Regions from separate parts of the Streptomyces sp. NPDC053426 genome, predicted to be linked through region 2. Evidence: riboswitches for the same ligand, from Rfam matches in the RefSeq annotation. Region 2 holds a riboswitch; the other holds the start of a gene.
The links. A riboswitch is a leader RNA that binds a small molecule or an ion and turns the genes downstream of it on or off. The one in region 2 is predicted to bind cobalamin.

Region 1: linked by a shared signal. The riboswitch ahead of ACZ62B_RS13810 (energy-coupling factor ABC transporter permease) and the one ahead of ACZ62B_RS01895 ((2Fe-2S) ferredoxin domain-containing protein) in region 2 are both predicted to bind cobalamin.

Annotation. Positions count from the first base shown of each region.
Region 1 covers NZ_JBVJKE010000005.1:468,086-472,877, reverse strand. The annotation lists gene ACZ62B_RS13825 (energy-coupling factor ABC transporter ATP-binding protein) at 1-75, opposite strand, end outside; gene cbiQ (cobalt ECF transporter T component CbiQ) at 72-821, opposite strand; gene ACZ62B_RS13815 (energy-coupling factor ABC transporter substrate-binding protein) at 828-1,217, opposite strand; gene ACZ62B_RS13810 (energy-coupling factor ABC transporter permease) at 1,214-1,933, opposite strand; cobalamin riboswitch at 1,964-2,146, opposite strand; gene ACZ62B_RS13805 (ABC transporter substrate-binding protein) at 2,349-3,938, shown strand; gene ACZ62B_RS13800 (ABC transporter permease) at 3,959-4,792, shown strand, end outside.
Region 2 covers NZ_JBVJKE010000001.1:474,881-479,672, forward strand. The annotation lists gene ACZ62B_RS01890 (flavin monoamine oxidase family protein) at 55-2,013, opposite strand; gene ACZ62B_RS01895 ((2Fe-2S) ferredoxin domain-containing protein) at 2,477-2,818, opposite strand; cobalamin riboswitch at 2,931-3,119, opposite strand; gene ACZ62B_RS01900 (ferric reductase-like transmembrane domain-containing protein) at 3,146-4,126, opposite strand.

The DNA.
Region 1 (4,792 bases), on a different contig from region 2:
GCCGCTGAGCACGGGCGGGCCGTCCTCGTACGCGAACGACGCGCCCCGCAGGGCGACCAGCACGGACTCGTTCACGACAGTGGCCTTTCCAGTACGAAGGTGAGGGCGGCCAGCGCCGCGAGGAGCGCCACGCTCAGCGTCGTGAACCGGGCGGAGACGCGGGCCTCGGGCACCAGCACGCGCAGGGTGCCGTCGTAGCCGCGTCCGGCGAGCCCGGTCTGCAGGCGCGCCGCCCGGTCGAAGGAGCGGACGAACGCGGTCGCGCCGAGTCCGCCGAGGGACCGCCAGGTCGCCGCGCGGGTGGTGTGCCCGAGCCGGGCCGCCTGCGCCTGTCCGACGCGGCGCACCGAGTCCAGCAGCAGGAAGCTCATCCGGTACGTCACCAGCGCCACGTCCACGAGCGGCGCCGGCACCCCGGCCCGCACCAGACGCGGCAGCAGATCCGACATGGGCGTGGTGAAGGCGAACAGCAGCACGCCCAGCGAGGCCGCCGAGGTGCGCAGCATCAACTCCCCGGCACGCAGCGGCCCGTCCTCGGCCCAGGACAGGAACCCGCCCGGTCCGCCCACCCGCACCAGCAGCGTCAGCGCCCCGGTGACGCAGAAGCCCAGCGGCACCCGGTACGCCCGCCACAGCCGCCGCGCCGGCACCCCCGCCGGGCCGAGCAGCACCACGAGCGCCGTCACCAGCACCAGGACCGCGCCCGGCCACGGCGGCAGCGAGACGGCGAGCAGGGTGAGCCCCAGCCCCAGTACGGCCTTGTCCACGGGATGGCGGCGGCGCCAGCGACTGCTGTGCGCCGCCGCGTCGATCGGCAGCACGGGCCGTCAGACCCGTCGTCGTTCGGAAGCGGCCTCGTCACCGGCGGCCTCGTCACCGGCGTCCGCGCCCGCCTCGGCCCGCAGTCGCGCCAGCGCCCGCGCCTCCCCCTGCCGCCGCCCGCGCCGCAGCCCGAAGTAGTACGTGAGGACGCCCGCGCCGATCGCCGCCTGGAGGGCGAACAGCGCCGACTCGATCTCGCCGGACGGCGGTTCGTACAGCGGGGAGAACCACGGTTCGTAGTCCGGGTCGATCTCGGTGATCGCCGTCTCGGCCTCGGCGTCCGCGCCGGTGAACGGCTCCTCCTTGTGGTCGCCGAGCCCGAACACCAGCGGGAGCACGGCGAGTGCGGCCACCAGCACCAGCAGCAGCGTGTTGATCTTCGCGTTGCGGCTCATCGGGCCACCGCCTCCGCCGAGTCGGACGACTTCGCCGTCTTCCGCCCGGCCGCCGACGTCACCAGCACCCCGAGCCGCGTCAGTTCCCCCTTGCTCGACTGCACCAGCATGCGCATCACCAGCACGGTCAGCAGCCCCTCGCTCACCGCGAGCGGGATCTGCGTCACGGCGAAGATGGAGCCGAACTTGCCCAGCGCGCCCGCGAATCCGCTCCCCGGGTCGGGGAAGGCGAGCGCCAGCTGCACGCTCGTCACGCAGTACGTCGACAGGTCGGCGACGAACGCGCCGGAGAACACCGCCACCATCAGCGGCACGTCGTACCGGCGCAGCAGCCGGTAGACGCCGTACCCGGCCCAGGGGCCGACGACCGCCATCGAGAAGACGTTGGCGCCCAGTGTGGTCAGCCCGCCGTGGGCGAGCAGCAGCGCCTGGAACAGCAGGGTGATGGTGCCCAGCACCGCCATGACCGGCGGCCGGAACAGGATCGCGCCGAGTCCCGTGCCGGTGGGGTGGGAGCAACTTCCGGTGACCGACGGCAGTTTCAGCGCGGACAGGACGAACGTGAACGCTCCCGACGCGCCGAGCAGCAGCGTGCTCTCGGGATGTTCCCGTACCTCACGGATGAGCGACCGGGCTCCGTGGACGACGAACGGCGCCGACGCGACGCCCCAGGCGACCGCGTGCGCCGGTGGCAGAAAACCCTCGGCTATGTGCATGGCTCAGCAGACCCTCTCCAGCACCTCGTGGATGGTTGACGTGCCTTGGCCGGTCTCCTGGCTGACGGGTACCACCGCCCGTGCTCCGCCTTCCCGGGTCCCGAAGAACCCAGTGGCTGCCCGTGAGGGCCGGAGCCGGACTTCCCGATCACAGTGGCGAGGGCCGCACCGGTATCGCACCGATTTCCCGTCACCAAGGCGTGGTGACAGTAGTGCCCGTTCCGGTCCGGTGACAAGCGGCCACAGGGGGCGCGCGGACGGCGCCCGATGGCTCGCACCCCGGCGCACACCTGCGCACTTGACACGAGCGGCGCCGTCCGTCGGGGCGGGGGAGTGGGGGGCCGCCGTCCTGGGCAGTACCTTGCTGCAATTAATATGCAACAACGATTTCCAGGCAACAGGGATGTGAGGTTCGATGACGACCCGACGAATACGGGGTACCGCCGCCGTGGTCGCGATGGCCGGTGCGGTCGCCGCCTGCTCGGCGCCGGGCGACGGCGGCGCGGACGGCGGAGCGTCCGCCGGATCCGTCGTGATCGGGGTCCCGTCCGAACCGGACACGCTCAGCCCCCTGCTCGGCTACGGCAAGGACGGCAACTCCAAGATCTTCGACGGACTCCTCGCCCGCGACGCCGACATGAAGCTGAAGCCCGCCCTGGCGAAGGCGCTCCCCGAGGTCACCGACGGCGGCCGCACCTACACGTACACCCTGCGCGACGGCGTGAAGTTCAGCGACGGCGAGCCGCTGACCGCCGACGACGTGGTCTTCACGTACGACACCGTGCTGGACGAGAAGACCAACAACACCGCCAAGAGCGAACTGGACGCCGTCAAGGAGGTCCGGGCCGACGGCGACGACAAGGTCGTCTTCACCCTCGACTACCCCTACGCGGCCTTCGCCGCCCGCACGGTGCTGCCCGTCGTCCCCGAGCACGTCGCGGGCGGACAGGACCCCAACACCGGCTCCTTCAACACCGAGCCGATCGGCACCGGACCGTACGTCCTCACCGGCTGGAGCAAGGGCGAAAAGCTCACCTTCAAGGCCAATCCGGACTACTGGGGCGGCGCTCCGAAGGTGAAAAAGCTCACCATGGCGATCATCGCCGACGACGACGTCCGCGCCACCCGGCTGCGCTCCGGCGACCTCGACGGCGCGACCCTCCCGCCCAACCTCGCCGCCACCTTCAAGAACGACGACGGCAAGAAGACGTACCGGGCGACGTCGTACGACTTCCGCGCCGTCAGCCTCCCCACCGGCAACCCCGTCGCCGGGGACACCGCGATCCGCCGCGCCCTCGACCTGGCCGTGGACCGCCGGGCCATGGTCGACAAGATCCTCGACGGCGCCGGCCGCCCCGCCTACGGCCCGCTGCCCATCGACGACCCCTGGTACGCCGAGGGCGTCGACCGCCCCCAGGACCTCGACGAGGCCGAGAGCATCCTCGACGAGGTCGGCTGGAAGGCCGGCGAGGACGGCATCCGCGCCAAGGACGGCCGCGCCGCCCGCTTCACCCTCTACTACCCCTCCGGCGACAAGGTCCGCCAGGACCACGCCCTCGCCTACGCCTCCGACGCCAAGAAGGCCGGCATCGACGTCGAGGTGGAGAGCGCCACCTGGGAGGTCATCGAACCCCGGATGAACCAGGACGCCGTCCTCGCCGGATTTGGCAGCACCGGCGACCCCGACTTCGGCCTCTACACGCTCCTGCACTCCTCCCTCGCCGGAGACGGCTTCAACAACATGGCCCTGTACGACAACCCGGCCGTCGACGAGGCCCTCGACGCCGGCCGCCGCAGCCAGGACCCGAAGGACCGCAAGGCCGCCTACGACACCCTCCAGCGCGAACTGGTGAAGGACCCCGGCTACACCTTCCTCACCCACATCGACCACATGTACGTCCTCGCCGACTGCTGGAAGGGCCTCACCACCCAGACCGAACCCCACGAGCACGGCTTCGCCAGCGGCCCCTGGTGGAACGTCGAGGACTGGCAGCCCACGGCATGACCGCCCTTCCCTGGGGAGAGATGACCAGGCTCACGGCACGGCGGGCCCTGTTCGCCGTGCCGGTGCTGCTCGTCGTCACCTTCGGCGTGTTCGCCGTCGCCGCCGCCTCCCCCTTCGACCCCGTCAAGGCGTACGCCGGCACCGCCGCGCTCGGCGCCGACCAGGAGACCCTGGACCGGCTGCGGGAGAACCTCGGCGTGGACCGGCCGTTCACCGCCCGCTGGTGGGACTGGCTGACCTCCGCGTTCGGCGGCGACCTCGGCCAGTCCACCGTGATGCGCCAGCCCGTGGCCGAGGTGATCGGCGAACGCCTGGTCTGGTCGGCCCTGCTGTGCGCCGTCGCGTTCGCCGCCGCCGTCCTGCTCGGCACCGTGCTCGGCGTCCTCGCCGCCCGCCGCCCCGGCTCGCTCCTCGACCGTACGGTCACCTCCCTCGCGTACGCCCTGGAGGCCGCCCCGGTCTTCTGGACCGCCCTGCTCGCCGTCTGGCTGTTCGCCCTCCACCTGGACGTCCTCCCGGCCGGCGGCCTCACCGACACCGGCAGCGAACAGGTCACCTTCGGCCAGGTCGCGAGCCACCTGGTCCTGCCCGCCGGCGTCCTCGCCGTCTCCCAACTGCCCTGGTTCACGCTCTACGTCCGTCAGGGCGTCGGCGACGCCCTCGCGGAGGACCCCGTGCGCGGCGCCCGCGCCCGCGGCCTGAGCGAACGCACCGTCCTGCTCGGCCACGCCCTGCGCTCCGGACTGCTGCCCGTGCTCACCCTGATCGGCTCCCGCGTCCCCGAACTCATCACCGGCGCCCTGCTGGTGGAGACCGTGTTCAGCTGGCCGGGCATCGCCGCGGCCACCGTCGAG
Region 2 (4,792 bases):
GCGCGTCCACGGCACGCGGCCGCGACCCGGAGCCGGGGATGCCGCCCGGCTCGGTCAGCCGGTGTGGACCTTCAGAGCGGAGCGGACGGCGGATTCCAGAGCGCCCTCGATCCAGGCCGGCTTGATCGAGGTGTGATCCCCCGCGAAGTGCAGGGGTCCTTCGGAGGTGGGGATGTCGGGAAACAGCTCCGTGTGCTGGCCGGGGAAGAGCACGGACGCCTCTCCGTAGGCGTAGTGGTCCCGCGTCCACGACTGGGTCCGGCATTTGCCGGTGAAGAACACCTCGCAGCGGCGGCCGAAGACCGCCTGCACTCCGGCGAGGGCGCGCAGACAGCGCTCCTCGTCGGCGTAGGCGTCCCACTTGAGGGCGTCGTCGGACCAGCTGTAGGAGGCGAGCACGATGCCGCCGTCGCTGCCTTCCATGGGCTGGGCGTGCTCGAAGTACATGAAGCGGTTGGCGTTGTCGCTGACGGCGCCGCCACCGCGGACGTGGGCGGCCTCGACCTCACCCTCCATGGCGGGCCTGAAGGCGGTGAAGCAGTGCTTGTAGTCATCGGGGATCGTCACCCCCAGGTCCTTCACCGACTTGTGGGCACCGAGATATCCGGCGTCCCTGACCTTGCCCGCCCGATACTTCTCGTAGAGGCCGTCCTCGATCGTGTCGAGGGCCCGCTTCCACTGTGCCTCCGTGAACTCCCACCAGCGCCGCGAGAATTCGAGCAGCACCTTGGTCGCGGAGTCGTAGTGCAACTCCGTGATGGCCCGGCGCTTGCCGTACGACAGCGGGGGGTCGAACGCGACGTGCCGCAGTCCGGAGAAGGGCACGGTGATGATCGCCTCGTCGCCCTCGAAGACCTCCGTGGTGCCGCCCTTACCCGTCTGGCAGTCCTCCGAGACGGTGTGCACCCGCACTTTGCCGCCCGCCCGTTCGACGCGTACGGCGCGCCGGTCGAGCCGTACCTTTCCCTTCACGGGCGCGTACAGCGCGTCGGCGAGCAGCGCGGTCCCGCCCTTGATCTCCCAGAACTTGGTCCCCGGGGAGATCAGTGCGCTGGACAGGAAGCTGTGCAGGAAGGAGAGGTGCAACCGCGAGGTGAGGTTCTGGACGGTGCCGACCAGGTCGATGGTGTGGGTGTCGAGCCCCGCGGCTTCGGTGAGGTAGCGGTACATGGACCAGTGTCCGTACCTCTCGAGCACCTCGGCCCACCCGTCGACAAGGGCGGTCCCCTCCTTGCCCCGGACGAGTCGGTGTACGGGTTCGAGCGCGTCGGCGAGGATGGCGGCGGCGGTCTTCTTCCGGTGCGCGCCGGTGACGTTGAAGGTGTCGTTGACCCTTTCCGGGTTCTTCTCGTAGTCGGCCCGGCGCTCATGGATGCCGTTGACGTGCATCCAGGTGCGATTGGTCTTCGTCGCCGGGTCGTCCGGGTCGACGTCCACCAGGTAGAACTCCTGGCGGGGAAGGTCGAACTTCTTCAGCAGGGCCATCAGGAGCGGGTGACTGTCCGGCAGCCGCATGGCACCGGCCTCGGCGTACTGCCGGGGATCGGCGAACGGCTGCGCGCCGTTCTCATGGCCGCCCTTGCGGAAGGTCTTGACCCGGCCGCCGACCCGGTTACCGTTGGCCTCGATCACGACGACGTCGTGGCCCGCCCGGTTGAGCAGGTCGGCGGCGAGCAGGCCGGCCGGCCCCGCCCCGACGACCAGTACCCGCTTGGTGGCCTTCCCCCTGCCGGTCGGCAGACCGTTGTCGACGATCTTCACGTAGGCCGGGACCAGGGGCTTGTCGTGTTCGTCGTGGACCACGACGGCGCGGGCGACCGTCCGGTACGCCTTCGGATCGGTGCCGGGCGGGGCCGCACCCGGCTTGACGGCGGGCGCGGTGGCGGGACTGAGCGCGGTCGCGGGGGTGGCGGAGGCCGCGGTGAGCCCGACCGCGAGCGCCGAGGCGCCGGTCGCCGTGACCACGGTGCGCCGGGAGGGAGCGGCGTCCTGGTGTGTCGACGGAGTGCTCACGTCTGAGGTGTTCGCGTTCTGAGTGTTCATCGCGCATCACTCTTGGTGCGCGAGCGGCACTCGGGGTAGCGCCTTCACACGGACGTGCCGCTCAAACCACCCGAACGGGTCTGCGGTCCGTGCCCATGTTCACCAGGGACCCGGGCGACCGGGCCCGTCGGCGGAACTCGGCGACGGCGCTTTCGTGTTCGGGGCATCTCCCGGCGTGACCGAGCGGGGCGGTGGAGACGTCGACGCGCGGCTCCGTAGTGCGGTGGCGGCGTGCGACGGCTTTCGGCGAGGTCGGTGAACCCCACCGCGCAGGAACGAGCGACCGGAGGCCGGCAGTCGTCCCGTCCGCCGGCCCGCGGGGCGAAGAAGTCGCCGAGGTCCGCCACGTCGTGCAGGGCGGCGGTGACGGACGCCGCCGAGGCAGGGGCTTCGTGCACGGTTCCTGTCTCCTTCCGACTCTCCGTCCGTACGGTCAGGGAGCCGTACGCCGTCGTGGCGGCGTGATGACGTACAGGTCGAGGACGTCCGGCGAAGGTGCCACGCCCGGTCCGCCCGCGCGTGCCCAGGCGGCGACGTCCTCGGTCGCGTCCGGGTCGTTGACCAGTCCGAGCCAGACGGGTCGGGCGCCTGCGGCCCTGCCCTCCGCGGAGGGCTGGACGACGATGACGTCGGCGTGTTCGCAGACGTCGAGGCAGGCGGACACCCGCACCGGCACCTGAGCGCGCAGACGTGCCGTCCGGGCCGCGTGGTCGGCTCCGGTCACTTCGGGGCTGCCGCAGCAGCAGTCGCGGCACCCGACGACGCGGCACGGCACGGGGCCGGCCGCCGCTTCGGTCCTCGCGTCGTCCGTCGTCCGTCGTTCGTCCGGTCGGCGTCGCGGGCATGCGGTGCCGTCCCTCTCTCCGGGGAGATCCGCCCCGGTGGTCCGTCGAGGAGGCGACCGCGTGAGTCTCCTGGCTCTCGGGTCGATGCTCGTCCCGGCCTTCCCACCCGTTGCCGGGCAGTGGCCTGTCGGGAAGCGCTCGCCGATCACAGTGGCGGGACCGCGCCGGATTCAGACCGGCTTCCTCGTTCCGCCGCCGCCTTGTCGCCGGACACCATCCCCTCCCGGGACACCGTCCCGCCCGCCCGGTGCCGACCGTCAGTCCGTCTCCTGGGCGTGGGGGGCCGTCGCGGGCGGATGGGCCGGACGGTCCCGTCCGCCGTCACGGCCCGACACCACCACGACGACCAGCCCTACGACGACGGCCCCGACCGCGACCCGTCCTGCCGCCCGCACCCACCACCCCGGACGGGCCGCTCCCCCGCCGGGGGAGCCCAGCCGTCCGGCCCGCCGGGCAGGTCTCAGCAGACGCAGCAACAGCAGCGCGGCGACCGGGAGTTGCAGTAGCCACAGCACGGTGCGCGGCCACTCCCCGTACCAGACGTTGGTTCCGTACAGGAGCGTGTGCCACACGCTCAGCACGTAGACGACGATCACGAAACGGTGCAGCCGTCGCCAGGTGTTCGCTCCGATGCGGTGCCGGACGTAGAACAGCAGCCCCAGCGGAATCGCCAGGTACAGGGCACCCTGCCCGATCGGGATGGCGACCTGGCCGGTCCCGGAGTCGTACCAGCCCGGCACGAAGGTGTCCGCGAAGGCCACCCACAGCCGTTCCGCCCAGTCCACCTTCGTCTCGTAGCGGACGAGTTCCGCCGCGAACATCAGCGCGTGGGCGAACATCAGCGCCGTCGTCGTCAGGCTCGTGGTGCGGTGCCAGCGCTCCAGCACCTGCCGGGAGACCGGCAGCCGGGCGGGGCGCGGCCCCGACAGCAGCAGACCGAGCATGACCGTGCCCCAGGCCCACAGCAGGCCCGACCACCCGAACGCCTGACTGAGCAGGTACATCCAGTAGGTGCCGGGGTCGTCCATGAACGGCATGACCGCGACCGTGTCCGACTCGCCGGACTCCATGCGCGCCCACAGGAGGGCGAACACGAGCGCCGTGACCACCATCGCCGCGGTGGCGTCGGGCAGGGCGGCCCGCAGGTCGCCGCGCAGCGCGACGCGGTCACCAGGGGGCCGTCGCCGTTCGGGCGGGGCTGCCGCCCCGTCTTCGTCCGGCCTCGCGTCTGACGTCATCAGGGGCCTCCGGGGCACGGGCCACCGCATAACGGTGCGCATGTGTCGTGAGGCAACGAGTCTGGCTGATGGGGCAGCGATCCCCAGAGGCGTTATCCGGCCAGAACCACCACGAGAACTGCGCGGGGCACACCTGGTTTCCGCCTCCCTCCACATTCAAGTCAACCGCCGGAGCCCCGCTGTCGCAGGAACACGAGCGCCTCCGCGCTGATACACGCAGCCGGTTCGCGCCTCCCGTCCGCACCGACGCCCGGTGGCGCGACGCAAGCGGGGACCCGGCGCGGATCCGGGGCTGTCCGCGGCGGTGAGCGGGAACGAAAGCCGTCGACCTGCCACCGCTCCCGCGTCCCGCGGGCTGTGCACGTGACCTCGTGGACCGGGTCGGCGGCATGGACGGTCGTACGTCGTGCGTGTGGCCGCGCCTCCTTCCCTGCCGGTGTCCGAGGACCGGGACGGAGGAGGAGTGTGTGCGTCACCCAGCCGGTTCTCTTCGGGCACACCGTCCCTGCCTGGGCCGACGCGCTGGCCGGTGGGCCGGGGCCGACGGCGCCGGGGCCCGGCATTCGCACCCGCCGGGGACACCATCCTTCGGGCCACACCGTGCCGGGTGTCTGCCACGGCGCTCCGGGCGAGCTGTACCGGGGCCCGTCGCGACCGGGCACCGAG